DNA from 2 places in the Janthinobacterium sp. UMAB-60 genome. Region 2 is predicted to be linked to the other one. Evidence: riboswitches for the same ligand, from Rfam matches in the RefSeq annotation. Region 2 holds a riboswitch; the other holds the start of a gene.
What was found. A riboswitch is a leader RNA that binds a small molecule or an ion and turns the genes downstream of it on or off. The one in region 2 is predicted to bind thiamine pyrophosphate.

Region 1 (14,472 bases), on a different contig from region 2:
AAGCGCGGCACCATGGCCGGCGACAGCGCGTCGCCGCCGTCCGCCATGGCCAGGCGACCGCTCAGCAGCAGCATCACGTAGCCGTGGCCCAGCGACCAGCCGGCGCTGGCGGCGGCCTTGTCCCAGCGCGCATCGAGACCCGCTTCGCGCACGGCCGCGCCGGCCGTCTGCAATACGTACTGAAAGCACGCTTGCGCCGCTTCCTGCAGGGCGGGGAACTGGCGCACGTCCTGGTGCTCGAACATCAGCCGGTAGTGGGCGGGCGCGGCCAGGGCGAATTCGATGTATTGCTGGCCCAGCAGCTGAAAACGCTGCTCGGCGGGCAGGCTGCCCGGCGGCGGCAGTTCTGCCTCCCATTTGGCGATCAGGCTGGCGAAGCCGGCCGCCGCCACGTCGGCCAGCAAGGCTTCCTTGCTGGGGAAGTGGCGGTACACGGCGGCGATCGATACGCCCACCGTGCGCGCCAGTTCGCGCAGCGACAGGGCGGCGTCGTGCTGCTGCGCCAGTTGCGCGATGGCGGTGGCGACCAGGGTGTCGCGCAAGTTGCCGTGATGATAGGTGCTCGTTGTTGTCATTCTATGTTATCGCTGTTCACATTGTCGTGTATGATGGCCATGTTATCACTGAATACATGGAGAGCACATGCAAGAGATGAACATCGCCGTCCGCGCCGTGGCCTTGCCGCCCGGCGCCAGCATCGCCCCGTTGTACCCGGGCAGCAACCTGGCCGATGCGTATGCCGTCGACCTGCCGACTGCGCGCGCCCGCGAGCTGGACATGGAAAGCCTGGCGCGCCAGCTGCTGGGCAGCCAGCCGGGCTGGGCGCGCAAGCTGATGGTGCTGCGCGACGCCATCGTGGCGCGCTTCGGCATCAAGACGGCCAGGCAGATGGAAGCGCGGCCCGGCAAGCGCATCGGCATCTTTCGCATCTTTGCCGTCAGTGACGACGAAATCATCGTGGGCGAGGATGACAGCCACCTTGATTTCCGCATCTCGGTGCTGCGCAACCGGGGCACGGGGCGGCATGGCAGCGTCACCGTGGCCAGTGTCGTGCATTGCCACAACTGGGTGGGGCGCGCCTACATCCTGCTGATCCGGCCTTTCCACAAGCTGATCGTGCGGCGTTCGCTGGCGCGCGCCGTCAAGGGGGGCTTTGCCTGAGGGGAAAGGGGCGTGACGGCGCGGGCAATCTTGCTTATTCATGGCCGGTATTGCATACTGCGCCACCAGCCTCATCACGATTCCCATGAACGATACGCTTCTCCTGCTGGGTTTTGCCACCACGCCGCTTGAACTGATTTCCTTTGTCCTGGCACTGACAACCGTTGCGCTGAATATCCGCCAGAACCACTGGGCGTGGCTGTTCGCCATCATTTCCTCGGCCGCCTACGGTTTCGTCTTTTTCGAGTCGCGCCTGTATGGCGACATGGCCTTGCAACTGCTGTTCATCAGCGTCTCGTTCTGGGGCTGGTACCAGTGGCTGCATCCGGCCAGCGGCGGCAAGACGCTGCCCGTCACGCGTCTGAATGGACGCGGCTGGCTGGCCTGCGCCGCGGGCTGGCTGATCGGCTTCCTGCTGATTGCCTGGCTGCTGACGACGACGGATACGGACGTGCCGCATGCGGATGGTTTCCTCACGGCAGGCAGTCTGGTCGGGCAATTCCTGTTGTCGCGCAAGAAACTGGAAAACTGGATCGCCTGGATCGTCGTCGATGTGCTGTATGTCTGGCTGTACCTGCACAAGGGCCTGACCCTGACGGCCGTGCTGTATGGCTTCTTCGTCGTGATGGCCATCATCGGCTTGCTGGCGTGGAAAAAGTCGGCGCCGGCCGCGCCCGACGCGATGGTCCTCAAGTGATGGCGCCTTGCGTGCGCGTGGCGATCCTGGGCGCGGAATCGTCGGGCAAGTCGACCCTGGCGGCCGCCCTGGCCGAGTGCTACGGCACCGTCTGGGTGCCTGAGTATTTACGTGAATTCGTAGCAACGCAGGGCAGGGTGCCTGTGGCGGAAGACCAGTATGGGATTGCGCGTACGCAAGTCGAACGCGAAGCGGCAGCCGCCGCGCAAGCCCGGAACTATCTGTTTTGCGATACGACACCGTTGATGACGGTGGTCTACAGCCGCCATTATTTTGATGGCGCCGACGCGCAGCTGGCGGCGCTGGCCGATGCCACGCAGTACGACGTGACGTTGGTGACGGCGCCCGACAGCCCGTGGGTGGCCGACGGCTTGCAGCGCGAGTCGGAAGCCGTGCGCCAGTTGATCTACCGCTACCTGCTCGACGAGCTGGACGCGCGCGGCATCGCCTACCACGTGCTGCGCGACAGCCTGGAGGCGCGCCTGGAACAGGCGGCGCCTTTGCTGCGGCAGGCGCTTGCCGCGGCGCCTGCCATTTCCCTCAATTAAAAGTCGAACTGCGCCGATACCTTGAACGTGCGGCTGGCGCCCGGGAACAGGTAGCCGCCCGCTTCCGGCGTCACGTCGCGCCAGTAGAACTTGTCTGCCACGTTGTTGACGGTGGCGCGCAGCACGGCTGTCTTGCCGGCAATGCGCGTGGCGTAGGCGGCACCCAGGTTGAACACGTTGTACGACGGCACGAAAGTCGTGTTGTTGTACTCAAACGCTTTCTTGCCCGCATATTCCCAGCTGCCATTCACGCTCAAGCCCGCCACCTGTTGCACGGCGTAGTCCGCATGCACGGCCGCCTTGAACGCGGGCACGTTCGGTACGCGCTTGCCATCGTAATTCGCATCGCCCGTGCCCGACTGCTGGCTGTTCAGGGCCGTCACGGATGCGCCCAGGCTCAGGTTGGTTGTTGCCTTGCCCTGGGCCGACAATTCCAGGCCACGGTGCTGGGCCTGGCCATTGCGGACGAAATAATTCTCGGCATTGACATATTCGAGACCTTTGCGTATCTGGAACAGGCTGGCCGCCAGCATGAAGTCCGGCGTCACATCCATTTTCACGCCCAGTTCGATCTGCTTCGAGCGGCTCGGCGTCAGCTCCACGTTGGCGTTTTCCTCATAGATGCTGGCCGTGCCGCCATGTTCCATACCTTGCGAGTAGGCCGCATACACGGACACATTGTCGAGCGGGGTGTAGACGAGCGACACGTTGGGCAGCAGGAAGTCGTGCTTGGCGCGGATTTCCGTGTCGGCCTTGAGCACATACTGGTAGCCGTCGACATTGATATGGCGCAAGCCGCCATGCAGCTTCCAGTTCGGCGCCAGGCTGACGATGTCCTGCACGAACACGGATTTTTCCTTGTCGTCGCGCACCAGACGCACGGGGCCAGTCGAAGCCGGCGATGGTGCAACGATGACAGGGCGGTAGATATTGCTGATGCCCACTTCCTTATACACGTACTTGCCGGCGCGGTCCTTGCGGTTGAAATACGACACGCCCACCGTGACTTCATGGCGCAGGCTGCCCGTGGCGAACTTGCCCTGGATCATGGCTTGCGCGCTCAGCGGTTTTTTCGTCTCGCCCAGGCTGCGGAAGTCCCACACGGAGAAATCGCCATTGCTGCAGAACACCGGGGACTCGCCTTCCGGGCTGCAACCATACGGGTAGGCCGTGTAGTCGTCGCGCTTGAACGAGTGCTGGTTGGCGGACAGGGTGGCGTGCCAGTCCTCATTGAAGGCGTACTGGAAGCGCAGGCCCAGGTTGCTGGTGACCGTTTCCACCGGGTGCGTCCACGGTTGCTTGTTGAGCATGGCGTCGGCGCTGACGTTGGCCGGCAGGTTGCCGTTGCTCAGCAGCTGGAAGCCGGGCGCCGTCACTTGCGCCTTGTCCTGGTAGTCGGCATCGAGCTGCAGCAGCGCCTGCGGCGAAATCTGCCAGTCGAAGGCGCCGGAAATGAACTTGCGGTTGCCATCGGCGCCCTGGATGTAGGAGCGCAGGCGTTCGGCCGCCACGTTGACGCGGTAGCCGAATCGCGTGTCTTCCAGGCGGCCGCCCAGGTCGACGGCGCCGTACAGGGTGCCCCGTTCGCGCGCTTCCACGGTGACGGTGCGCAATGGCGTGTTCGTCGGGCGCTTGACGATGAAGTCGATCACGCCACCGGGCGCGGCCACGCCCGCCTGCAAGCCGGCCAGACCCTTCAGCACTTCGATGCGTTCCTTGTTTTCCAGCGGAATTTGTGTGTCGCCAGGAATGGCCACGCCATCCTTGCGGTAGCTGGAGTTCGTATCGAGCTTGAAGCCGCGGATGGTGAACTGTTCTGCATAGCCGACGGCGTTGTAGGAATCGTTGATGCTGGCGTCGAGCTTGACGGCGTCGCTGAGATTGCGGATCTGCAAGTCCTGCATGTCTTTCTGCGAAATGACGGTGACGGACGCGGGTGTTTGCAGCAGCGGCGCGTCGCTAAAGCCGCCCACGGAGGCGCGCTTGGCGGCCGGCGCCTTGCTGGCCGTGACGACGACTTCGGCCATGCTTGGCGTGTCGGCCTGCGCTTCGGCGCCGTCATGCGCGGCCAGGGCGGGCGCGGCAAACGCGTGCAGGATGGCCAGGGTCAAAACGGAAACAGATAAATTCGGTGTGGACATAGAATGCTCGTGGTTCAAGCCGCCTCTTGGGAAAGAGCACGGCAGGCTGCTTGTTCGGCTGGCGCCAACGCAGGAGCTATCAAAGGAGGGAGGTACTTTGCGCTTTCCTTCGCTGGCATTATCCAGATCAGGTACGAAGGGTATCTCTCACCCGGATGACTGCTCCAGGACCCCTAGCGAAATGACAGCTTAGCATGAAGCACGGCCAGCTGTCCCGCTGGCCGACCGTTTTACAACAGTGTGGTGCGAATCTACAAACTGAGTTCCAGCACCTTGCGGCTGACGGCGGGCGTCACCTCGCGCTGTTCGCCCAGCGCCGTCATGCCGTGCGCTTCCAGGGCGGCGACGACGGCGTCCACGCTGGCATGGTTCAGGCCGTAGTCGGCCAGGCGCGTCTTGACGCCCATGTGGCGGAAGAAAAATTCCGTGCGCGCGATGGCCGCCTCGATGCGGCCATCCTCGTCGCCGCCATCGAGGCCCCAGACGCGGGCCGCGTATTGCAGCAGCTTGGCGCGCTTGGCCTGCTTGCGCACGCGCAACATGCTGGGCAGGATAATGGCCAGGGTTTGCGCATGGTCTAGCTCGTACAGGGCCGTCAATTCGTGGCCGATGGCGTGCGTGGACCAGTCTTGCGGCACGCCCACGCCAATCAGGCCGTTCAAGGCCAGGGTGGCGCTCCACATCACGTTGGCGCGCACGTCGTAGTCGTCCGGGTGCGACAGGGCTTTCGGGCCTTCCTCGATCAGGGTCAATAAAATGCCTTCGGCGAAGCGGTCCTGCACGGACGCGTTCACAGGGTAGGTCAGGTACTGTTCCATCACATGCGCGAACGCATCGACGACGCCATTGCCCACCTGGCGCAGCGGCAAGGTGAACGTTTTCGACGGATCCAGCACGGAAAATTTCGGGTATACCTTGCGGCTCATGAACGAGCGCTTTTCCTGCGTGGCCTTGCGTGTGATCACGGCCGAGCCATTCATTTCGGAACCCGTGGCCGGCAAAGTGAGCACCGTGCCGAAGGGCAGGGCGGCCTCGACGATCTTGCCGCCTTTCGCCAGGATGTCCCACGCCTCGCCCTCATGCAGGGCGGCGGCGGCGATGAACTTGGTGCCATCGACCACGGAACCGCCGCCGACGGCCAGCAGGAAATCGATGCGCTCGCTTTTCACGAGGGCCACGGCCTGCATCAGGGTTTCATAGCTGGGATTGGGTTCGATGCCGGCAAATTCGAGCACCGTGTGGCCGGCCAGCGCCGCCCTGACTTCATCGTAGACGCCGTTGCGCTTGATGCTGCCGCCGCCGTAGGTCATCAGGACCCGCGCCTGCGGCGGGATCAGGCCGGCGATGGCGGCGATCTGGCCCTGGCCGAAGAGGATTTGCGTCGGATTGTAAAAGTCGAAATTGAACATGGGGCTCCCGCTGCCGAGGTTTAGGCTGTTGCTGAGCCATGATTATGGCCGAACGGGTGAAATCGTGTCGTGGACGCTTGAGCTTTTCGCCCGCGCGGTGGAGAATGCAGCCGATGTCACCACCACGCGAAAAGGAATGCGCATGACCACCGTCCCACTGGAAGAATCGGGCTTGCCGGCCACGGCACTCGACATGCACCGCGCCATCGGCGCCACCATCGCCGCGCTGCACGCGCTGGACTTGAACAGCCAGCGTTTCGAGGCGTGCACGGACCCGGAACTGCGCCGCGTGCTCGCGCATGCGGGCGACACCAGCCGCAAGGAAGCGGCCATGCTGCTCGAATGGATGCGCCGCCGCGACGCGCGCCTGGACACGGCCATGAAGGAAGCGTTGTTCAAGGCGGGGCCGATTGTTGCCCAGTATCACTATGACGAGAAAATAGTGTAACTATTGGTTTGTTGCTGTGGCGTACCATGCGCCACATTCGTATCGTTTCGCGTAGACTGTGCCCCGAACACGATTTTGGGGGAGTTTGCAACGATGAGATCATTACCATACCGAGAAGGCAGCTGGTTTGCCGTGCCCCTGCCGGGCGGCGGCTATGCCGTCGGCGTGGTGGCGCGCCGGGCCCCTGCCGGGCGCATCATGCTGGCGTATATGTTCGGGCCGAAGCGCGACAGCCTGCCTGCGCTGGAAGACCTGGAAGGCTTGCGGCCGGAACAGGCCGTGCGCCGCCTGCGCACGGGCGACATGGCCCTGCTCAACGAGCGCTGGCCCCTGCTGGGCGACAGCCCCCACTGGGAGCGCGATGCCTGGCCCATGCCGGCCTTTATCCGCCGCAATGAATCCTTGCAACGCGCCTGGCGCGCCAGCTATGCGGATGCCGATCCTGCCAAGCTGAACCGTGAGGAATCGATCCCCTTCGATACGCCGGGCATGGAAAGCGATTCCCTGTATGGCTACGGGGCGACGGAATTGTTGATGAATAAATTGCTGGCGCAGGAAGCGGCGTCGGTTTGACGTCATTGAACGGCACGCCTGTGCCGTTCGTTTACGCCGCTGGCAAGCTGATCTGAAACGCCAGGCCGCCGCCTTCGCGGTTGCGCACCTGCAATTCGGCGCCGTGGCGCAGCAGCACGCGGTCGACGATGGCCAGGCCCAGACCGGCACCGTTGGCTTGCCCGCGCGCCGTGTCGAGGCGGGTGAACGGTTTCATCAGTTGCTCGATCTTTTCCGTCGGCACGCCTGTGCCGTGGTCTTGCACCTCGATAATCACCTTTTTCGCGCCGTGACTGGTGCGCAGATGGCAGGCGATATCGATTTCCGTCACGTCGCTGCCCGGCGTCTTGCCATAGCGGCGCGCATTCTCGATCAGGTTGTTCAGCACGCGGCGCAAGTCGGTGGGGTTGCCCATCGCATGCGCGCCTTCGGCGATGCTGGCGTTGATCTTCACGTCCGGCAAGCGCATCGCTTCGCGCGTCATGTCGAGCAGCAAACCGCTCAAGTCCACGTCCGTAAAGCTCGACGTTTCCGTCGGCTTGGCGTAGTCGAGGAACTGGCCGATGATGGCGTCCATCTGCCCGATATCGGACTGGATGCCTTCGCGTGCCTCGTCCGACAGGTTGGCCATTTCCACTTCCAACTGCATGCGCGCCAGCGGCGTGCGCAAGTCGTGCGAAATGCCGGCCAAAATCACGGCGCGGTCCGATTCCACCTGTTTCAAATCGTCGACCATCTGGTTGAAGCTGCGGTTCGCCTCGATGATTTCGATCGGACCTTTTTCCGGCAGCGGCGCCGGCTGCTTGCCCTTGGCGATGTCGCGCGCGGCCGCCGTCAAACGCGACAGCGGTAAATTGATCAGGCTGGAAATGATGGCCGCGCCCAGCAGCGACAGCAGAGACACCAGGCTGGCCCAGCCCAGCCACTGGAAGCCCGTCAGGCCGCGCAGGCGCTCGCGGTCCAGCATCAGCCAGTACTCGTCGTCATCGATCTTGAAGCTGACCCAGAAACCGGCCACGCCGTTGACGCGCGCGGAAAAGCGCGTGTCCTTGCCCAGCTTGGCTTTCACCTGCGCCTCGATCTCGGGCATCAGGTAATTGTCGGGCGGCGGCTCGATGCGGTCGTCCTCTTCCAGCGAGAAGATGCGGATGCCTTCATTGCTGACGAGGTCGAACAGCAACTCGCGCCGCAGCTCGGGCGCCGAGTGCGTGAGGGCCGCATGCGTGATGGTAACGACGGAAATGATCTGGGCGGAAATCTGCTGCGCCTGCGGCTCGCGCTGGATGACGGAAATCATCCCGATCCAGGTGATCATGCTGACCGTGGTCAAGGTGCCGAGCAGCAAAAAGGTGCGCCAGAACAGGCCGCTTTTCAGCCGCGCCAGGCTGATATCGGGAACAAGCTTCATCATGCCTCGCCTGCGATCAGCGCGGCTGTCCGTCCGGGATGAAGACGTAACCGAGGCCCCACACGGTCTGGATGAACAGCGGGCTCGACGGGTCTGGTTCGATCAGTTTGCGCAGGCGCGAGATTTGCACGTCCAGGCTGCGGTCGAACACTTCGTATTCGCGGCCGCGCGCCAGTTCCATCAGTTTTTCGCGCGACAGCGGCTGGCGCGCATGGCGGGCAAACACTTTGAGTACGGAAAACTCGCCCGTGGTCAGCGGCACCGTTTCGCCATTCTTTTTCAAGGTGCGCGTGCCCAGGTCCAGCACGAAGTCGCCGAATTCGAAGGTTTGCGGTGTTTCCGACGGTGCGCCCGGGATTTCATCGGGACCCTTGCGGCGCAGCACGGCGCCGATGCGGGCCACCAGTTCGCGCGGGTTGAACGGTTTTGGCAGGTAGTCGTCGGCACCCATTTCCAGGCCCACGATGCGGTCCACGTCCTCGCCCTTGGCCGTCAGCATGATGATCGGCGTCTGGTCGCCCGCGCCGCGCAGGCGGCGGCAGATCGACAGGCCGTCTTCGCCGGGCAGCATCAAATCGAGCACCAGCAAGTCGTAGCGTTCGCGCAGCCACAGCTTGTTCATGGCCGTCGCGCTCTCTGCCGTGAAGACATTGAAACCCTGTTCGGTCAGGTAGCGGCGCAGCAGGTCCCGCAGGCGCACATCGTCATCAACCACCATGATTTTTGCCTGGTGGCCGTGGATCGATTGCGTAGTCGTGTTGCTGCCGGAAGTGGAGGTTGTGGTCATTTAAGGTGTCGTGTTATCTTATATTAGTTGCTATAGTAACGCCTCGCGCGGCGTCGGCAAGGGGGTATGGCGACCCATTACAAAGTGTTACAAACTTTACCCAATTACTCTTACTGCACCGTGTAAAGCATCATACACTGGGGCCACAGTGGAAATCAGCTTTAAGTTTATACGGCATCGCGGAAGAGGAACTCAATGAATATCTTTACTAAAAAAATTCACACCGCTCCCAGCGCAGCTATTGCCGCACGTACGACTGTGCTGTCCGCATTCGCCGTTTGCTCCGTGTTTGCCGCCAGCCTGGCGCTGGCACAAAACCAGCCGCCGCCACGCCGTGACGACCAGCCGCAAGTGCAGGCCCAGCGTTATGAGCAGGTACAGCGCAGCAATAGCAATAGCAATAGCAATGATACGCGACTGCGCGAACAGCGTGACGCACGCAGCTTCGACACGCGTGCCGAAGAGCAGCGTCGCGCCAGCGAAGGCGCCGACGCCTCGCGCCGCACGGGCCGCATGACGCCCGACGAGCGGCGCGACCTGCGCCGCCAGATCAATGAAGTGGGGCAGGATATTTACTCGAATCCGCCGCGCCGCTAGTTACTTGGGCATCGCGCACCCCATCCGACAGGGCCATCTCGCAAGACATGGCCCTGTTGGCATCTGGCAAGCACATTTTTGCCGAGTCGGGCACATCGCCACGCCCCGTGATATTGTTCTAGTGCACTGAAACAATTCTCTGAATGTGTTGCCGGGGGAGGCAAGGCGTGAGCGACGACGACACACCCGTTCCTGAGGCGGCCCCCGCAGGCTGCCTGCCGCACGGCATCGTCCAGCGCGACGAGGGCGTGTTTTTGGACCTGTCGCTGGCGCCCACGCAGTTGCGCGCCGCCGTCGACCAGTTGTTCCAGTCGGGGCAGCTGCTGGCCGGTCTCGACTACGCTTTGTTCCTGCTGACCCTGTTCCATGCTCCCGCGCCCCGCGCCGCGCCCAAGAGCGACGCCTTGCTGCGCATTGCCGCCCGTGTGGCGCCATTCCCGCCCCAGCGCCGCGCGCTGTATAAACAGGTCAAGATCCGCGACGACAGCGCCGAATTTTACTTTGAAGCGCTCTCTGCCGACTCGGATGGCCAGGTGCCGGCACGCCGCGAGTTTGACGAGCTGGTAGCCGACCTGTGGTGCAAGGGCGTGCGCTATGGCATCGATGGCGCGGCCGTGCGCGCCATTCTCGGCAGCGGCAAGGCCGAGCGCATCACGGTGGCGCGGGCGCTGCCGCCGCAGCCGGGGCGCGACGCCCGGCTGATGGAAGTGTCGCAAGGCATCCACCGCGACGATGCGCCGCGCGAACGCTCCGATGGCCGCCTGGATTTGCTCAGTTTCAAGAACCGTTTTCCGCAAGTGAAAAAACACGCGCGCCTGTTGCGGCTGCTGCCCGGTGCACCCGGCTTGCCCGGCTACGACCTGGACGGCACGCTGCTGCCGCCGCCCGCGCCGCTGGAGCTGGACCCGGCGGCGGTGGCAGGGGTGGGCATGGCCGTCGAACGCTTCAGCGATGGCGATTACGTGGTCGCCACCCAGAATGGCTATGTGAATGTCGATGCGCACGGCAAGCTCTCCATCGAAAACAAGATCGTCAGCCGCGAAGGCGTCAGCAGCCGTACCACGGGCAATTTGAAGTTGCGCGCCGCGTACGAGGAATATGGCGATGTGCAGGAGCAGCGTCAGCTCGACGGCAGCGACATCACCATCCATGGCGACGTGTACGGCCATCTGCACTCGCATGGCGGGCTGATATGGCTGCAGCGCAATCTGGTGGGCGGCACGGCCTTCAACGAGCACGGCGACGTGCGCGTCGAGGGCGTCGCTTCCGGTTCCGTGTTGCAGGCGCTGAGCGGCGAAGTCCGCGTGAAGCGCGCGGAAAGCTGCGTCATCGCCGGCACGCGCGTGGTGATCGACAGCGCCAGCAATTGCGAGATCATCGCCGACGAGGTCGTCATCGAGCTGGCCGAAGGCTGCGCCGTGGCGGCACGCACCATCCGCGTCGGCAGCGCCGGTCCCCGCAAGCAGGTGGAGATGCTGCTGTTCCCGCTGGTGCCCGATTTGAGCGCGCTGGAGCAACAGATCGCGGAAAGCCTGGCGAAGGCCGCGCACTACCAGCAGCTGCAGCACAAGCGCCAGCAGGAAATCGATGCCATCGCGCAATTGCCGGAAGTGCGCAACTACCTGGCCCTGGCGGGCCAGCTGCGGCGCGGCGAGCTGCAGCTGCAGCCGGCGCAGCAGCTGCAGTACGACAAGCTGGCGGCGCGCATCGCCCCCGTATTGAAGGAAGTGGCGCGCCTGCGCGTGGAAGTGAAACAGTCGGAAATCCTGCACGCGCAGATGCTGGCCCTGGTGGCGCAAGTGCGCCAGCAGCGGCAAGCGACGGCCGGCCAGTCGCGCTGCAGCCTGGGGCTGGTCGACGGTGAAACGGCCGTGCGCGCCATGGTCGTGCCGCCCGGCCCGGCCAAGGTCTACGACCGGCCGCCGAAGGAGATCAAGGCGCTGTTGCGCAGCGCCACGCCGGCCACGCAGAGCGTGTTTGCGGACAGCACAGGCAGCCTGGAGTGGACCTACCAGCCGCCACCCTGATCAGTCGATCACCTTGCCACGTGATTGCTTGAGCACGCTGTGCGTGCTCTTGCTGTCGAGGCGGCGCCGCTGCGAGCTGCGCGTGGGTTTGGTGGCGCGGCGCACGGCGGGCAAAAAGGTGACGCTGTCGATGATTTCCTGCAAGCGCCGCAAGGCTTCTTCCTTGTTCTGCTCCTGGCTGCGCGACTGCTGCGCCTTGAGCACCAGCACGCCATCCTTGCTGATGCGGCTGTCGCGCAGGGCCAGCAGGCGCTCCTTGTACGCTTCCGGCAGCGACGAGGCGGCGATGGGGAAGCGCAAATGGATGGCGCTGGACACCTTGTTGACATTCTGCCCGCCCGGCCCTTGGGCGCGGATGGCGGAAAATTCAACTTCAGCGGGATTGACGAGGTGTTGCATGGCCTGCCTGTGGGGAAACGATGTGGGTATTGTAAGGGAAGTTGGCTGCGCCGGCGCAAGCCTGGGCAGTGCGGGTACGCATGCCTTCCGGGAAAGTTGATGTTTCTCAACGCCGCCTGCGGTGATGCTGGTTAGCATGGGGCCAACGTTGCGCCACTGCGCATCCTGGCAGCGCTTACCGGATGAAAGGAACACCATGCAGCCCACGACGACGCCTGATGCCGCAACCGCGCAATACCTGACGCAGTACTTGAGCTTCCGGTTGGGCGGCCTGGAATACGGCCTCGATTACCGCTGCGTGCGGGAATTGCGCCCGCTGAAGGAACTCGACCGCTTTTCCTCGGAAGGGGAGGTGCTGCGCAGCGTGGCCGTCTCGCGCGGCGTGATCATCCCCATCGTCGACATGCGCGCCGCGTTCGGTAGCGCCCAGGGTACGCCCGACCCGTCCACCGACGTGATCATCTTGCAGCTGAGCAATGGCGTGATGGGCATGGTGGTCGATGGCGTCACCGATATCGTCAGCCTGGCCGCCAGCGACATCGCGGCCGTGCCCGGCCTGGGCGCGGCGGAAGCCGATTATCTGCTGGGCCTGGGCACGGTGGCGGGACGTAGATTGATCCTCGTCGACATCGACCGCCTGATGGCGATCCGCAGCCCCGGCCCCATGCAGGCAGCCTGAAAAAAAAAGACGACCCGGAGGTCGTCTTTTGTTGCAGCTTGATTAACCGAGCTTTTCCAGCTGGTCCTGCAAGTCCAGCCATTCCGCTTCCAGCTGCGCCAGGTCCTTGGTGAAGAAGGTCTGGTCGGCCAGCAACTGCTTCAGCTTGGCCTTGTTGGCGGCGTCGTAGATGGTTGGCTCGCCCAGCTTGGCTTCCGTTTCCGCCTTTTGCGCGTTGCGCTTGGCGATCTGCTCTTCCTGGCGCTTGATCTTGTTTTCGATCGGCTTGCGCAGGGCGGCGGCCTTCTGGCGGTCTTCCGCTTCCTGGCGCTTGTCGCGCACGGGCGCGGCAGGAGCGGCGGCCGCTACCGCTACCGGTGAGACGACAGGGAAGTCCGTCTTGTTGGCCTTGCCGGCGGCCGGCAGCACATCGGTACCTTTACCCAGCTTGGTCTTGAACAGCCAATCCTTGTAGTCGTCCAGGTCGCCGTCGAACGGTTGCAGCTTGCCGTCGGCCACGATGATGAATTCGTCGGTGGTGGCGCGCAGCAAATGGCGATCATGGGAAACGACGACCAGGGTGCCTTCGAACTGCGCCAGCGCTTCCGTCAGTGCTTCGCGCGTTTCCAGATCCAAGTGGTTGGTCGGTTCATCGAGCAGCAGCAGGTTCGGACGCTGCCAGACGATCAGGGCCAGCGCCAAACGGGCTTTTTCGCCGCCCGAGAACGGGGCGATCGAGGCGGTGACCATGTTGCCGGGGAAGTTGAAGCCGCCCAGGAAGTTACGCAGTTCCTGCTCGCGCACGGTGGGGGCGATCTTCGACAGATGCCACAGCGGCGATTCGTCGTGGCGCAGCATTTCCACCTGGTGCTGGGCGAAGTAGCCGATGTTGAGGCCCTTGCCCATGGTGGCGTCGCCCGTCAGCGGCATCAGTTCGCCGGCGATGGTCTTGATCAGGGTCGACTTGCCGGCGCCGTTCTGGCCCAGCAAGCCGATACGCTGGCCGATCTGCAGCGAAAACTTGATGCCGTTGACGATGGTTTTATGCGTGATTTCGCCCGTCGCTTCGTTTTCGATCTTGTAGCCCGCATCGACGTCTTCCATCACCATCAGCGGATTCGGCGCGGAAAGTGGCTCGCGGAATTCGAACGAGAATTCGGCGGCGGCGCGCAATGGCGCCAGCTCTTCCATCTTCGCCAGCGCCTTCATGCGGCTTTGCGCCTGGCGCGCCTTCGAGGCTTGCGCCTTGAAGCGGTTCACGAACGATTCCAGATGGGCACGCTTGCGCTGCTGCTTTTCCAGCGCGCCGGCGGCCAGGATCATCTGCGCCGCGCGCTGGCGCTCGAAGCTCGAATAGTTGCCCGAATAGCGTTTCAGTTTGCGTTCGTCGATATGCACGACCACGTTGACCACTTCATCGAGGAAGTCGCGATCATGGGAAATGATTAATAAGGTGCCGGCATAGCGCTTGAGCCAGTCTTCCAGCCAGATGATGGCGTCCAGATCCAGGTGGTTGGTCGGTTCATCGAGCAGCAGCAGGTCGGACGGGCACATCAGCGCTTGCGCCAGGTTCAAGCGCATGCGCCAGCCGCCGGAGAAGCTGGCGACCGGTTGCTGCATCTGGTCCAGCGTGAAGCCCA
Region 2 (14,472 bases):
GGGCCTGGCCCTGGGCTATGTCAACGGTCCATTGACCCTGCGCCTGGCGCGCCAGAGCCGTGCCGGCGAGCCGGGCAAGGCCGCCGCCAATAACACCATTCTGGCCGGCAACTACAACTTCGGCGTGGCCACGGCGTTTGGCGGCTATGGCCGCAACACGGGCGATGGCAGCAGCATGTTCTTTGCGGAAAACCCGTATGGCGCGGCGCAGGCGCCGGCCCAGTCCACGGACAGCCGCGACGCCATCGTCGGCGTGTCCGTGCCGCTCGGTGCGACCACCGTGCTGGCCTCGTATGTGTACAAGGACGACCGCAATGCAGCCAACCGCGATGCGCAGCAATTGGCCATCGGCGCTACGTATGCCTTGTCCAAGCGCAGCAAGGTCTATGTGGCCTACGCGCACATCCGCAACCGCAACGACGCCGCCTACATGGTGGGCAATGCGACGGAAGTGGGCACGGGCAACCGCGCCTTCAACGTCGGCCTGCGCCACGCTTTTTAAGCGGACAGCATCTTGCCTTGCAGTAATAGTTCCTCGAAGGCGGGCGCGGTCAGCGGGCGGCTGAACAGATAGCCCTGCATCTGGTCGCAGTCGTGCTGGCGCAGGAAGGCCAGCTGCTGCGCCGTTTCCACGCCTTCGGCGATGACTTTCAGGCGCAGACTGTGCGCCAGCGAAATGATGGCGCGCACGATGGCGGCATCGTCGCCGTGCGTGATGTCGCTGACGAAGGTCTTGTCGATTTTCAGTACGTCGATGGGAAAGTGGCGCAGGTAGGCCAGGCTGGAATAGCCGGTGCCGAAGTCGTCGATCGACAGTTGCACGCCCAGCGCCTTCAGGTTGGCCATGATGGCCGTGGCTTGTTCCACGTCATGCATGACCATGCTTTCGGTCAATTCCAATTCCAGATGGGCGGCGGCCAGCCCCGTTTCAGCCAGCGCCTGCGCCACCGCGTGCAGCAGATTCCTTTGCTTGAATTGTCGCGCCGACAGGTTGACGGCCAGGCGCAGCGGGCCATGGCCGGCCAGCTGCCAGGCGCGCGCCTGGGCGCATGCGGTGTGCAGCACCCAGTCGCCGATGGGGATGATCAAGCCCATTTCCTCGGCCAGGCCGATAAAGCTGGCCGGTGGAATGCGCCCCAGTTGCGGATGTTGCCAGCGCAGCAGCGCTTCCATGCCCACCACCTTGCCGCTGGCCAAGTCCAGCTGGGGCTGGTATTCGAGGTGGAACTGCCCCCGTTCCAGCGCGTGGCGCAACTCGCTCTCCAGGCCCAGCCGCTCCAGGGTGCCCGCATTCATGCTTGAGGCATAGAATTGCCAGTGGCCCCGTCCCTGTTCCTTGGCGCGGTACATGGCGATGTCGGCGTGCTTGATCAGGGTGTCGGCGTCCAGGCCGTCGTCGGGATACACGGCCACGCCCATGCAGCAGCTGAGAAAAAATTCATATTCGCCCAGTTGCAGCGGCTGCGCCACGGCGTCCTGGATGCGCTGCAGGATGGCCGCGCCCGGTTCGCCATTGCCATGCTGGGGCAGCAGCAGCACGAATTCGTCCCCGCCCAGGCGCGCCACCGTGTCGACTTCGCGCGTGGCTCCGCACAGGCGCTCGGCGACGCTTTTCAGCACCAGATCGCCCGCATCGTGGCCCAGGGTATCGTTGACGAATTTAAAGCGGTCGAGGTCGATGAACACTACCCACAAGGGCAGGCCGCTGCGCCGTGTCACGGCCATCGCCTGCTGCAGCCGTTCGCGCAGCAGCAGGCGGTTGGCCAGTCCCGTCAGAATATCGTGCCGCGACTGGAATTCCAGCTCCTGTTCGAAGCGCATGACGGTGCTGATGTCGTATTGCGCCACGACAAAGTGGCTGACGGCGCCATCGCCATCGTCGCGCACGGGCGCGACGAACAGCTCGCTCCAGTAGCAGCTGCCATCCTTGCGAAAATTGCGCACGATGGCCTTGCCTTCGCGCTGTTCGCGCAGGGCCGCTGTAATCTCATGCATGTCTTGCCGCCCCTGTTCGGGTCCCTGCAAGTCTTCCAGGCGCTGGCCGATGACTTCGCCGGCCGCATAGCCGGTGATGCGCTCGAAGGCGGGATTGACGTATTCGATCAGGTAGCCCGGCGCGTCGGCGCTGCACAGGATGATGGCATTGGCCGACACTTCGATGATGCGTTCGCGCAAACGCAGCGACTTTTCGGTGTGCATGCGCGCGGCGATGTCTTCGGACAGGCGCAAATTGGCAAACTGCAAGGCCGCCGTGCGTTCGCCCGTGATGCGGGCAATCACGGAGTTGCGCGACACGAGCTGAAACACATACGCCGTTGCCAGCAGGCTCGACAGCAGTCCGCCCAGCAGCACATACAGGGAGCCGCGATGGTTCGCATCCAGGCTCATGCCGTTGGCGGGCAGCATGGCGGCGCGCAGCGTGTGACCGCTGGCGTGGTACTGCAGCAGCAGCCGGGTGCTTTCCGATTCGATCTGGCGCGCCGAGGCGTAGCACAGGGCCGTCAGGCACAACCCGACCGCCAGCGTGATCAGGGCCGAGGTGGAAACGGAAATGGAGATGCGTTTGAAGAATGATTGCATGATGGCGTCCGGTAAGCAGCGCCGGCGCCGATCCGTGATCCGGCAGCCCTGGCAGTGACTGACTGTAGGGCACGGGACACGTGGCCGTCCGTTCGCTGCCGAACAGACGGCCATGCCAGCAAGAAATATAGTGGCGGCATTGTGCAGGCGCTGTGTTACGCTCCAGCATATGGCGGCCCTCGTTCGGACGTCTTACCTCTATCCCCTAGCTGACGACTGGAAACCAGGAAAACTGCCCATGTCGAGTCCGCATGCCCAGCTGCACAACCCGAATCAAAACCATTTGCTTGCCGCCATGCTCGACGCCGATTTTGCGCGCCTGGCGCCCCACCTGGAGCAAGTCTCCATGTTGCTCGGTGACGTGATCTACGATTCGGGCGACAAGCTGCAGCATGTGTACTTCCCCACCACGGCCATCGTTTCTATCCACTACCTGCTGGAAAACGGCGGCTCGTCCGAGATCGCCGGCGTGGGCAACGAGGGCATCGTGGGCGTGTCGCTGTTCATGGGCGGCAACTCGACCCCCAGCCGCGCCGTCGTGCAGACGGGCGGCATCGGCTATCGGCTGAAGGCGCATTTGCTGATGGAAGAATTCGACCGCGCCGGCCCCGTCATGCGTTTGCTGCTGCGCTATACGCAAGCGCTGATCACGCAAATGTCGCAGACGGCCGTGTGCAACCGCCACCATACGGTGGAGCAGCAACTGTGCCGCTGGCTACTGCTGACCATGGACCGCCTGCCGAACCGCGAGCTGACCATGACGCAGGAACTGATCGCCAACATGCTGGGCGTGCGCCGCGAAGGCGTGACGGAAGCGGCGGGGCGCTTGCAGCAGCGCGGCTTCATCAGTTACCGGCGCGGCCATATCTCCGTGCTGGACCGCGCAGGCCTCGAAGGCCATGTGTGCGAATGCTATGGCGTGGTCAAAAAGGAATTCACGCGCCTGCTGTCGGACGTGCGCCAGCGCCAAAGTTCCTGAACACCGCATCAATTCTCTTATCGTTGTCACAGCCCAGGCTACCTCATGCAATCTGTTGAAAACATTCCTCCGCGCGCACCGTCGCGCTGGCCCATGGCACTGGCGTTTTCATTCAGCGCCATCGTGCTGCTGGCCATCGGCGTGCTGGCCTGGCGCGCGCCGTTCGAGACGGCCTGCGTGATTGACTCGCTGGTCTTCCTGTTGCTGATGCTGCTCGTGGCGCTGTACCGGCGCACGGTGTCGGCCAGCCTGCCGCGCCAGTTGCTCAAGGCGGGCGCCTTGCAGGACGCGATTTTCAATAGCGCCAATTTCTCGTGCATCGCCACCGATGCACAGGGCGTGATCCAGATTTTCAACGTGGGCGCCGAACGCATGCTCGGCTACGAAGCGAGCGATGTGGTCGACAAGCTGACCCCGGCCGGCATTTCCGACGCGCAAGAAATCATCGCGCGCGCCGCCGCCCTCAGCGCCGAACTCGACACCGTCATCACGCCCGGCGTGGAAGCGCTGGTGTTCAAGGCCACGCGCGGCATCGAAGACATCTACGAATTGACGTATATCCGCAAGGATGGCAGCCGCTTCCCCGCCATGGTCTCCGTGACGGCCCTGCGCGACGCGCAGAGCAAGGTCATCGGTTACTTGCTGATCGGCACCGACAACACGGCGCGCAAGCAGGTCGAGGCGGAACAGGCGCTGCTGGACCAGCGCTTGCGCGAGCAGCAGTTCTACACGCGTTCGCTGATCGAGTCGAATATCGACGCGCTGATGACGACGGATCCGCGCGGCATCATCAGCGACGTCAACCAGCAGATGGAAGCGCTGACCGGTTGCACGCGCGACGAACTGATCGGCGCACCGTGCAAGAATTATTTTACGGAACCGGAACGGGCCGAGGAAGCCATCGCGCGCGTGTTGCGTGAAGGCAAGTTGACCAATTACGAGCTGACGGCCCTGGCGCGCGACGGCAAGCAGACGGTGGTGTCGTACAACGCCTCGACCTTCCACGACCGCGACCGCAAGCTGCAGGGCGTGTTTGCCGCCGCCCGCGACGTGACGGAACGCAAGCAGTTCGAGCAAGCCTTGCAAGACACGAATATCGAAATGGAAAAGGCCCGCCAGGCGGCGGAAAAAGCGAATCTGGCCAAGTCCGAGTTTCTGTCGAGCATGAGCCATGAGTTGCGCACGCCCTTGAATGCCGTGCTGGGCTTTGCCCAGCTGATGGCGTCCGAGACGCCGGCACCGAGCTTGCCGCAGCAGCGCTCGATCGACCAGATCCTCAAGGGCGGCTGGTATCTCTTGCGTTTGATCAATGAAATCCTCGACCTGGCCATGATCGAGTCGGGCAAGGTCACCATGTCGGAAGAGGCGATGTCCTTGCTCGACGTGTTGCAGGATTGCCAGGCGATGATCGCGCCGCAGGCGGAAAAACGCGGCATCAGCATGCATTTCCCCCGCTGCGGCAAGGCTTTCTATGTGCATGCCGACCGCACGCGCGTGAAACAGGTGATGATCAACCTGTTGTCGAACGCCATCAAATACAACCAGAGCGGCGGCAGCGTGAAGGTCGAATGCACGCGCCATGCCGACCGCGTGCGCGCCAGCGTCACCGACAGCGGCGCCGGCCTGAATGCCGAACAGATGAGTCAGTTGTTCCAGCCCTTCAACCGCCTGGGTCAGGAAAGCAGCACGGAAGAGGGCACGGGCATCGGCCTGGTCGTCACCAAGCAGTTGGTCGAACTGATGGGCGGCACCATCGGCGTCGACAGCACGGTGGGCGTGGGCACCACCTTCTGGGTGGAATTCAAGGCGTCGCGCGCGCCCGAACTGCACCTGGAAGAGGGCGTAGCCTTGCCCGTGGTGGAGGAAGACCAGGAAAGCCAGCGCACCTTGCTGTACGTGGAAGACAATCCCGCCAACCTGGCGCTGGTGGAGCAATTGATCGCCCGCCGCAGCGACTTGAAACTGCTGACGGCCATCGATGCGCACCTGGGCATCGATCTGGCGCGCACCTACCAGCCGGACGTGATCTTGATGGATATCAATCTACCCGGCATCAGCGGCTATGGCGCCCTGAATATCCTGCATGATGATCCCCTCACCAGCCACATTCCCGTCATGGCCCTGTCCGCCAACGCCGTGCCACGCGACATCGAGAAGGGCCTGGAAGCGGGCTTCTTCCGCTATCTGACCAAGCCCATCAAGGTCGTCGAATTCATGGATGCGCTCGACGTGGCCCTGCACCATGCGGCCTCGCACGGCCTGGCCGACGACACTCACACAGTACGCTAATTCAGCATTTAATTTTAGGAATACCGCCATGCTTCAAGCCACCGAGATCCTGAACGCCAGCATCCTCATCGTCGATGACCAGGAGGCCAACGTCATGCTGCTCGAACAGGTGCTGCGTAATGCAGGCTACACGCACATCACCTCCACCATGGACCCGCAAGCCGTGCGCGCGCTGCACCAGCAGCACCGCTACGACCTGATCCTGCTCGACTTGCAGATGCCGGAAATGGATGGCTTCGAAGTCATGGAAGGCTTGCGCGACATCGAGGCGGGCAGCTATCTGCCCGTGCTGGTGATCACGGCCCAGCCCGGCCACAAGCTGCGCGCGCTGCAAGCGGGCGCCAAGGACTTCGTCAGCAAGCCTTTCGACCTGGTGGAAGTCAAAACGCGCATCCACAACATGCTGGAAGTGCGCCTGCTGTACCAGAAACTGGCCGAATACAACAAGTCGCTGGAACAGATGGTGGAAGAGCGTACGGCGGAGTTGCGCGAAAGCGAAGCGCGCTTCCAGCGCTTCACGGAACTGTCGTCCGACTGGTACTGGGAACAGGATGCGCAGGGCAACCTGACGCGCTTTTCCGGTCCCGTGGCTGAAATGCTGGGCATCGGCAGCGAAGAAGAGCCGCAGCGCTGGAACGCCACCGAACGCGCCTTGCTCGACGCCAAGATCGCCGCGCGCGAACCGTTCCTCGATTTCATCTACAGCCGCGCCAACCTGGACGGCAGCACGCAGTACCTGCAGGTCAGCGGCGAACCGATGTTCGACAATGGCAGCCGCTTTATCGGCTACCGCGGCATCGGCCTCGATGTCACGGAGCGCTTGCGGGGAGCGTGATTTATACTTGGTGTCATCGACATCGACAAGGAATGCATCATGGCTGATAAATCTCCCTCCTACTGGTTTCCCGCCAAGACCTATGGCTGGGGCTGGGGCTTGCCCATCACCTGGCAAGGCTGGCTGGTGTTTCTGGCCGCGCTGGTGCTGTTCGCCTGCGGCGCCTTCCTGTTCCCGCCGCAAACCATGTTCGTCGGCTACATCGTGTATGAAGTGGCTGTCGTCGCCGCGCTCATTTTCATCTGCCTGCTGAAGGGCGAACCGACCGCCTGGCGCTGGGGCAAGAAGAAGTAGGTCGATGCACAAAGACTACACCTGCAAGAAATCATCTGGCCGCGCGGCGTGAACCGCGTATAATTGGCTCGCTGCCGCAAGGCGGCAAACGCTAGGGGTCCTGCCTTTCGCTGTGGAAACACAGTGCAAGCGCGGGTGAGAAATACCCTCCGAACCTGATCTGGATAATGCCAGCGAAGGGAAGCTTTAGGATGAACGCACCCCGCCTTTCCGCGTGCGCGCAGCCGAACCTCCTTAGCTGGCTCCAGGCTTAAAAATAGTCTAGCCAAGGAGCCAAAATGAACGCCAACCCGAAATTCCTCTCCGCCACCGCCACGGTCGACGCAGCCGCCATCGCGCCGCTGCCCAATTCGCGCAAGATCTACGTCGAAGGCAGCCGCCCCGACATTCGCGTGCCCATGCGCGAAATCAGCCAGTCCGACACGGAAGCGTCGTTCGGCGGCGAAAAGAATCCGCCGATCTACGTCTACGACACCTCCGGCCCCTACACGGACCCGGACGTGCAGATCGACATCCGCTCGGGCCTCGATACGCCGCGCCTGCCGTGGATCATGGAGCGGGCCGACACGGAAGAATTGCCCGGCCCCACCTCCGACTACGGCATCGCCCGCCTGGCGGACCCGAAACTGGCCGAGCTGCGTTTCAACTTGCACCGCAAGCCGCGCCGCGCCATCGCCGGCAAGAACGTGACGCAAATGCACTATGCGCGCCGTGGGCTGATCACGCCGGAAATGGAATTCGTCGCCATCCGCGAAAACATGCGCCGCCAGGAGTATTTGCGCGAACTGCAAGCCTCCGGTCCCATGGGCGAACGCCTGGCCGACCTGATGGGCCGCCAGCATCCGGGCCAGTCGTTCGGCGCCAGCATCCCGGCCGAAATCACGCCGGAATTCGTGCGCGAGGAAATCGCCCGCGGCCGCGCCATCATTCCCGCCAACATCAACCACCCGGAAGTGGAACCGATGATCATCGGCCGCAATTTCCTGGTGAAAATCAACGCCAACATCGGCAATTCGGCCGTCACCTCGTCGATCGGCGAGGAAGTGGAAAAGATGACCTGGGCCATCCGCTGGGGCGGCGATAACGTGATGGACTTGTCCACCGGCAAGCATATCCATGAAACGCGCGAATGGATCGTGCGCAACAGCCCCGTGCCCATCGGCACCGTGCCCATCTACCAGGCGCTGGAAAAGGTCAATGGCAAGGCCGAAGATTTAACTTGGGAAATCTTCCGCGACACCCTCATCGAGCAGGCGGAGCAGGGCGTCGACTATTTCACCATCCACGCAGGCGTGCTGCTGCGCTATGTGCCGATGACGGCCAAGCGCCTGACGGGCATCGTCTCGCGCGGCGGCTCCATCATGGCGAAATGGTGTCTGGCGCACCATCAGGAATCGTTCCTGTACACGCATTTCGAAGACATCTGCGAAATCATGAAGGCGTACGACGTGTCGTTCTCGCTGGGCGACGGCCTGCGCCCCGGCTCCATCTACGACGCCAATGACGAGGCACAGCTGGGCGAACTGAAAACCCTGGGCGAGCTGACGCAGGTTGCATGGAAGCACGATGTACAGGTGATGATCGAAGGTCCGGGCCACGTGCCGATGCAACTGATCAAGGAAAACATGGACTTGCAGCTGGAGCAGTGCGGCGAGGCGCCGTTCTACACGCTGGGACCATTGACCACCGATATCGCGCCCGGCTACGACCACATCACCTCGGGCATCGGCGCGGCCATGATCGGCTGGTATGGCACGGCCATGCTGTGCTACGTGACGCCGAAGGAACACCTGGGCCTGCCCAACAAGGCGGATGTGAAGGACGGCATCATCACCTACAAGATCGCGGCGCATGCGGCCGACCTTGCCAAGGGCCATCCGGGCGCGCAGATCCGCGATAACGCCCTGTCGAAAGCCCGTTTCGAATTCCGCTGGGACGACCAGTTCAACATCGGCCTGGACCCGGACAAGGCGCGCGAATTCCACGATGAAACCTTGCCCAAGGATTCGGCCAAGGTGGCGCATTTCTGCTCCATGTGCGGCCCCCATTTCTGCTCGATGAAGATCACGCAGGAAGTGCGCGAATACGCGGCCGGCATGGGCATCGCGGAAGACCAGGCGCTCAAGCAGGGGATGGAGGTGAAAGCCATCGAATTCGTCAAGAACGGCGCCGAGCTGTACCGCAAGGTCTGAAGGAGAGCGTGATGCCTGCATTGATATCCATCACGCTCAACGGCGCGCCGCACCAGGTGCCGCCGGGACAGACACTCGATCAATTGATTGCCGCGCTGGCGCTGGAAAACCAGGCGCTGGCGCTGGCCGTCAACCGCAACGTCGTGCCGCGCAAGGCGTGGCCGGGCAAGACCTTGCAAAGCCAGGATCAAGTGGAAATAGTCCGCGCCATCGGCGGCGGCTAGACTAAGGAAAAAGCAATGACAAGTAATAACAACGACGACCTGCTGACCATCGCAGGCAAACAGTATCAATCGCGCTTGCTGGTGGGCAGCGGCAAGTACAAGGATTTGCCGCAGACGCGCGAGGCGACGGACGCGGCCGAGGCGCAAATCATCACGGTGGCCATCCGGCGCGTGAATATCGGGCAAGACCCGAACGCGCCCAGCCTGCTCGACTTCGTGCCGCCGGACCAGTACACGATTTTGCCGAACACGGCCGGCTGCTACAACGCGAAAGACGCCGTCTATACCCTGCAACTGGCGCGCGAACTGCTGGGCGGGCGCAATCTGGTGAAGCTCGAAGTACTGGGCGACGAAAAGACCCTGTTTCCGCACATGCCGGAAACGTTGATTGCGGCCGAAGCGCTGGTCAAGGACGGTTTTGACGTGATGGTTTACTGCAGCGACGACCCCATCCAGGCGAAGATTCTGGAAGACATCGGTTGCGTGGCCGTCATGCCGCTGGCCTCCCTGATCGGCTCGGGCATGGGCATTTTGAATCCGTGGAATCTGTCGCTGATCATCGACCAGGCGAAAGTGCCCGTGCTCGTCGATGCTGGCGTGGGCACGGCGTCGGATGCGGCCATCGCCATGGAACTCGGTTGCGATGGCGTGCTGATGAATACGGCGATTGCCGGCGCGCGCGACCCCGTGCGCATGGCCCGCGCGATGAAGCTGGCCGTGCGGGCCGGGCGCGAAGCGTTTCTGGCGGGACGCATGCCGCGTAAATTTGCTGCGTCGCCGTCGTCGCCGATGGCGGGCCGCCTGGCGTGATGGTGCCAACGTTGCCGACGGTGCTGGTGTTTGCCGGCGCCGATCCTTCGGGCGGCGCCGGCATCGCCGCCGATATTGTCGCCATTGCGGCGCAGGGCGCGCATGCGCTGCCCGTCATCACGGCGCTGACGGTGCAGGACAATGACCGCGTGTTTGCTGTCGAGCCTGTGGCGCCGGCATTGCTGCGCCGGCAGGCGCAGGCGCTGATCGACCAGATGGCGATTCATGCCGTGAAAATCGGCATCCCCGGCAGCGCCGCGAATGCGGCCGTCATCGCGCAACTGATCGCGCAATTGCGGCAGGCCCGCCCAAGCTTGCCTGTCGTGCTCGATCCCGTGCTGGCCAGCGGCCATGGCGACGTGCTCAGCCGGGACGACGCCGTGCTGGCGCTGGCGCCCTTGCTGCCGCTGACGACCGTGATCGTACCGAACGGGCCGGAAGCGCTGGCCCTCGGTGGCGCAGAAAACCTGCGCGCGCGAGGCTGCCAGCACGTGCTGGTGACGGGCGGCCATGGCGAAGGCGAGGTGATCATCAACCGCTGGTTTGACGCCGGTGGCGGCGAGCGCGAGTGGCGCTGGCCCCGTCTTCCCGGCGAATTCCACGGCAGCGGCTGTACCCTGGCCTCCGCCATCGCGGCGCGCCTGGCGTTGGGACAGGCGCTGCCCGAAGCGCTGGATCTGGCGCAAAGCTATTGCCATGCGGCCCTGGCCGGCGCGTATGCGATTGCGCCAGGTCAACTCATGCCGCAACGATTTTTTACATAAGGAAAACATCATGCGTGGACTGTATCTGGTCACCCCGAACTGGGATGACACCGACCGCCTGCTCGACGTGAGCGAGCAAGCCCTGCAGGAAGGCGTGGCGCTGCTGCAATATCGCCACAAGAGCGCCGAGGCACAGCAGCGGCGCGAGCAGGCGGGCGCCTTGCTGGCGCTGGCCCGCAAGTATGGCGTGCCCTTCATCATCAATGACTTTATCGAACTGTGCGAAGAACTGGACGCGGACGGCGTGCACGTGGGTGGCACGGATGCGTCCGTCGCGCAGGTGCGCGCGCGCTTGGGCAAGGACAAGATCGTCGGCGCTTCCTGCTATGGCGACATGGCCCTGGCACGGACGGCCGAGGCGGGCGGCGCCAGCTATGTGGCCTTCGGCGGTTTTTATCCGTCGTTGGTGAAAAAGTACCCGGTGACCACGCCCCTCGATATCGTGCTGCAAGCGAAACGCGAGATCGCCTTGCCGTGCGTGGTGATCGGCGGCATGACGCCGGACAACGCGGCACCGCTGGTCGCGCGCGGCGCCGATATGGTGGCGGCCATCAGCAGCGTATTTGGCAAGGACTACCAAGCAGATGATGTGGATATCGCGGTGCAGCAATTCAATCACTTGTTTGCGGCATGAACACGGGCAGGGAGGGCTGATTTGAGGGAATAATCGGCATATAATAAGAGCATCATTCATTACCGAGGTCCCCCACCCATGAGCCAGCCAGCCGCCGCGAAACGCCTTATCCTGATCGTTGACGATGACCAGCTCCTGTTGGAATTCCTCGGCGAAGTCCTGCGCCATGCCGGCTACGAGACGGCCCTGGCCAATTCGGCCGAAGTGGCGCTGCAGCTGGTCGCCCAGCGCGAGCCGGACCTGGCCTTGCTCGACATCCACATGCCGGGCATGTCCGGCCTGGAACTGGCCAAGCGCCTGCATGGCGAGACGGGCGTGCCGTTCATGTTCCTGTCCGGCAGCGGCGACAGTGAATCGGGCAAGCAGGCAGCCGCCTACGGCGCCGTCGGCTATGTCGTCAAACCCGTTGATGAAGGCCGCTTGATGCCCGCGTTCGAAGCGGGCCTGGCGCGTGCCGACGAGATCCGCCAGCTGCGGCGCACCGAGCTGAACCTGAACGCGGCGCTGGCCGCCGGGCGCGAAACGAGTTTGGCCGTTGGCTTGCTGATGGGCAAGTTCCAGACGGACCGCAACACGGCCTTCGAGGTCCTGCGCGACCACGCCCGCTCCAGCCGCCGCAAGATCAATGAAATCGCCAGCCAGCTGCTGCTGGCCGAGGAAACCCTGAACGGCTTGCACGGCGCTTTCCTCAACCGCGCGAAAACCAAGTAAGCGTTTCAACCATACACAGGACATACATGAAAACCAAAGCAGCGATTGCATGGAAGGCGGGCGCGCCTTTGACCATCGAAGAAGTCGATCTGGCCGGCCCGCGCGAGGGCGAGGTACTGGTCGAAATCAAGGCCACCGGCATTTGCCACACCGATTACTACACCCTGTCGGGCGCCGACCCGGAAGGCATCTTTCCGTCCATCCTCGGCCATGAAGGCGCCGGCATCGTCGTCGATGTGGGCCCTGGCGTGAAAAGCCTGAAAAAGGATGACCACGTCATTCCCCTGTACACGCCGGAATGCCGCCAGTGCAAATTCTGCCTGTCGCAAAAGACGAACCTGTGCCAGTCGATCCGCTCGACGCAGGGCCGCGGCCTGATGCCGGACGCGACCTCGCGCTTTTCCATCGACGGCAAGCCCATCTTCCACTACATGGGCACGTCCACTTTCTCGAACTACATCGTCGTGCCGGAAATTGCCCTGGCCAAGATCCGCGAAGACGCGCCGTTCGACAAAGTCTGCTACATCGGTTGCGGCGTGACGACGGGCGTGGGCGCCGTGCTGTTCACGGCCAAGGTCGAGGCGGGCGCGAACGTGGTCGTGTTCGGCCTGGGCGGCATCGGCCTGAACGTGATCCAGGCGGCCAAGATGGTCGGCGCAGATAAAATCATCGGCGTCGACATCAACCCCGCGCGTCAGGCCATCGCGCGCAAGTTCGGCATGACGCATTTTGTCAACGCCAACGAAGTGGAAAACGTGGTCGATACCATCGTGCAGCTGACGGACGGCGGCGCCGACTATTCATTTGAATGCATCGGCAACACCACCACCATGCGCCAGTCGCTCGAGTGCTGCCACAAGGGCTGGGGCCAGTCCATCATCATCGGCGTGGCGGCGGCCGGCCAGGAAATCTCCACGCGTCCATTCCAGCTGGTGACGGGGCGCGTATGGAAGGGTTCCGCCTTCGGCGGCGCGCGCGGCCGCACGGACGTGCCGAAGATCGTCGACTGGTATATGGAAGGCAAGCTCAATATCGACGATTTGATCACGCACCGTTTGAAACTGGAAGATATCAACCAGGGTTTCGACTTGATGAAGAGCGGCGAATCGATCCGCTCCGTCGTGCTGTATTAATGAATTGAAATACGCCGTACCACGGCGTTTTTGCGGAGGCTGCGGCCTCCGTTTTTTTTTGCCCCGCTTCCATCCATCGTCTATGCTTGCCGTCCAGGCAGGGTTTTTTGCGGCCTGTCGCAGCGCGCTGGAGGCCAGGTTCACTTGCCGCTACAGTCAACGCTCCACTACTTTTGCGACGAGGCAGCCATGTCCATTTCCCACCGTTTGATCCTCAGCCTGGCCGGTATCGTGCTTGGCGGCAGCGCGCTGGCCGTGCAGCCGCCGCAGCCGACCGCGCCACCGGCCCCGCCCGCGCCGCCCAGCAAGCAAATCAATATTTCCATGGGCAGCGGCGATGGCTATGCGCTCGTCGACAGCAGCGAGGATAGCGTCACCATGGCCGGCACCGATGTCGATGGCCAGCAGATCAAGCAGCTGCAGCGCTCGCTCAAGGGGCAGTTCTTGTGGTTCCGCGACCAGGGCAAGGGCTATGTGACGCAGGACGCCGCGCTGCTGGCCCGCGTGCGCGACGCCTGGAAGCCGTCGCAAGATCTGGGTTTTCAGATGAGCGGCCTGGGCAAGCAGATGAGCGAGCATGGCAAGGCGATGGGCGAACTGGGCAGCAAGATGGGCGCCCATGGCGCGGCGCAGGCGAACGTCGGTGCGCGCGATGTGGCGCAACTGCAGGCGCTGGGGCGCCAGCAGCAGGAACTGGGCCGCAAGATGGGCGAGGCGGCACGCCGCCAGGCGCAGGCGACCACGGAGACGGCGCGCCGCGCGGCCGGACGCGAGGTGGAACGCCTGCAGCAGCAGATGGAAGATGCGCAGGACGCCATGGAAGAGGTCAACGACCGCATTGCCGCCGCGCAAGAACGCGAGGCGGACAAGGTGGATGTGCTGTCGCGCCAGATGGATCAGCGCGGCAAGCCGATGGAAACGCTGGGCAAGCAAATGGAAGCGCTGGGACGCCAGCAGGAAAAGGCGACAAAAGCCGCCGACAAGACCACGCGCCAGGTGATCGCCCAGGCGCTCAGCGAAGGCAAGG

Region 1: it holds a riboswitch for thiamine pyrophosphate, as region 2 does, so the genes downstream of both, K0F86_RS05965 (TonB-dependent siderophore receptor) here and thiC (phosphomethylpyrimidine synthase ThiC) in region 2, are expected to answer to the same signal.

The regions. Positions count from the first base shown of each region.
Region 1 covers NZ_LT607484.1:11,697-26,168, reverse strand. Annotated here, with positions in the region: gene K0F86_RS05985 (TetR/AcrR family transcriptional regulator) at 1-575, opposite strand, end outside; gene K0F86_RS05980 (DUF2867 domain-containing protein) at 643-1,161, shown strand; gene pnuC (nicotinamide riboside transporter PnuC) at 1,247-1,858, shown strand; gene K0F86_RS05970 (AAA family ATPase) at 1,858-2,406, shown strand; gene K0F86_RS05965 (TonB-dependent siderophore receptor) at 2,403-4,547, opposite strand; TPP riboswitch at 4,635-4,732, opposite strand; gene K0F86_RS05960 (iron-containing alcohol dehydrogenase) at 4,799-5,956, opposite strand; gene K0F86_RS05955 (hypothetical protein) at 6,099-6,404, shown strand; gene K0F86_RS05950 (Imm26 family immunity protein) at 6,498-6,977, shown strand; gene K0F86_RS05945 (sensor histidine kinase) at 7,009-8,367, opposite strand; gene ompR (two-component system response regulator OmpR) at 8,381-9,082, opposite strand; gene K0F86_RS05935 (hypothetical protein) at 9,347-9,748, shown strand; gene K0F86_RS05930 (FapA family protein) at 9,916-11,775, shown strand; gene arfB (alternative ribosome rescue aminoacyl-tRNA hydrolase ArfB) at 11,776-12,174, opposite strand; gene K0F86_RS05920 (chemotaxis protein CheW) at 12,371-12,853, shown strand; gene K0F86_RS05915 (ATP-binding cassette domain-containing protein) at 12,896-14,472, opposite strand, start outside.
Region 2 covers NZ_LT607489.1:106,704-121,175, forward strand. Annotated here, with positions in the region: gene K0F86_RS14385 (porin) at 1-502, shown strand, start outside; gene K0F86_RS14390 (bifunctional diguanylate cyclase/phosphodiesterase) at 499-2,580, opposite strand; gene K0F86_RS14395 (Crp/Fnr family transcriptional regulator) at 2,819-3,559, shown strand; gene K0F86_RS14400 (PAS domain-containing hybrid sensor histidine kinase/response regulator) at 3,605-5,848, shown strand; gene K0F86_RS14405 (response regulator) at 5,877-6,683, shown strand; gene K0F86_RS14410 (hypothetical protein) at 6,723-6,977, shown strand; TPP riboswitch at 7,061-7,176, shown strand; gene thiC (phosphomethylpyrimidine synthase ThiC) at 7,256-9,169, shown strand; gene thiS (sulfur carrier protein ThiS) at 9,190-9,393, shown strand; gene K0F86_RS14425 (thiazole synthase) at 9,409-10,203, shown strand; gene K0F86_RS14430 (hydroxymethylpyrimidine/phosphomethylpyrimidine kinase) at 10,203-10,967, shown strand; gene thiE (thiamine phosphate synthase) at 10,978-11,601, shown strand; gene K0F86_RS14440 (ANTAR domain-containing response regulator) at 11,680-12,312, shown strand; gene K0F86_RS14445 (S-(hydroxymethyl)glutathione dehydrogenase/class III alcohol dehydrogenase) at 12,339-13,445, shown strand; gene K0F86_RS14450 (hypothetical protein) at 13,635-14,472, shown strand, end outside.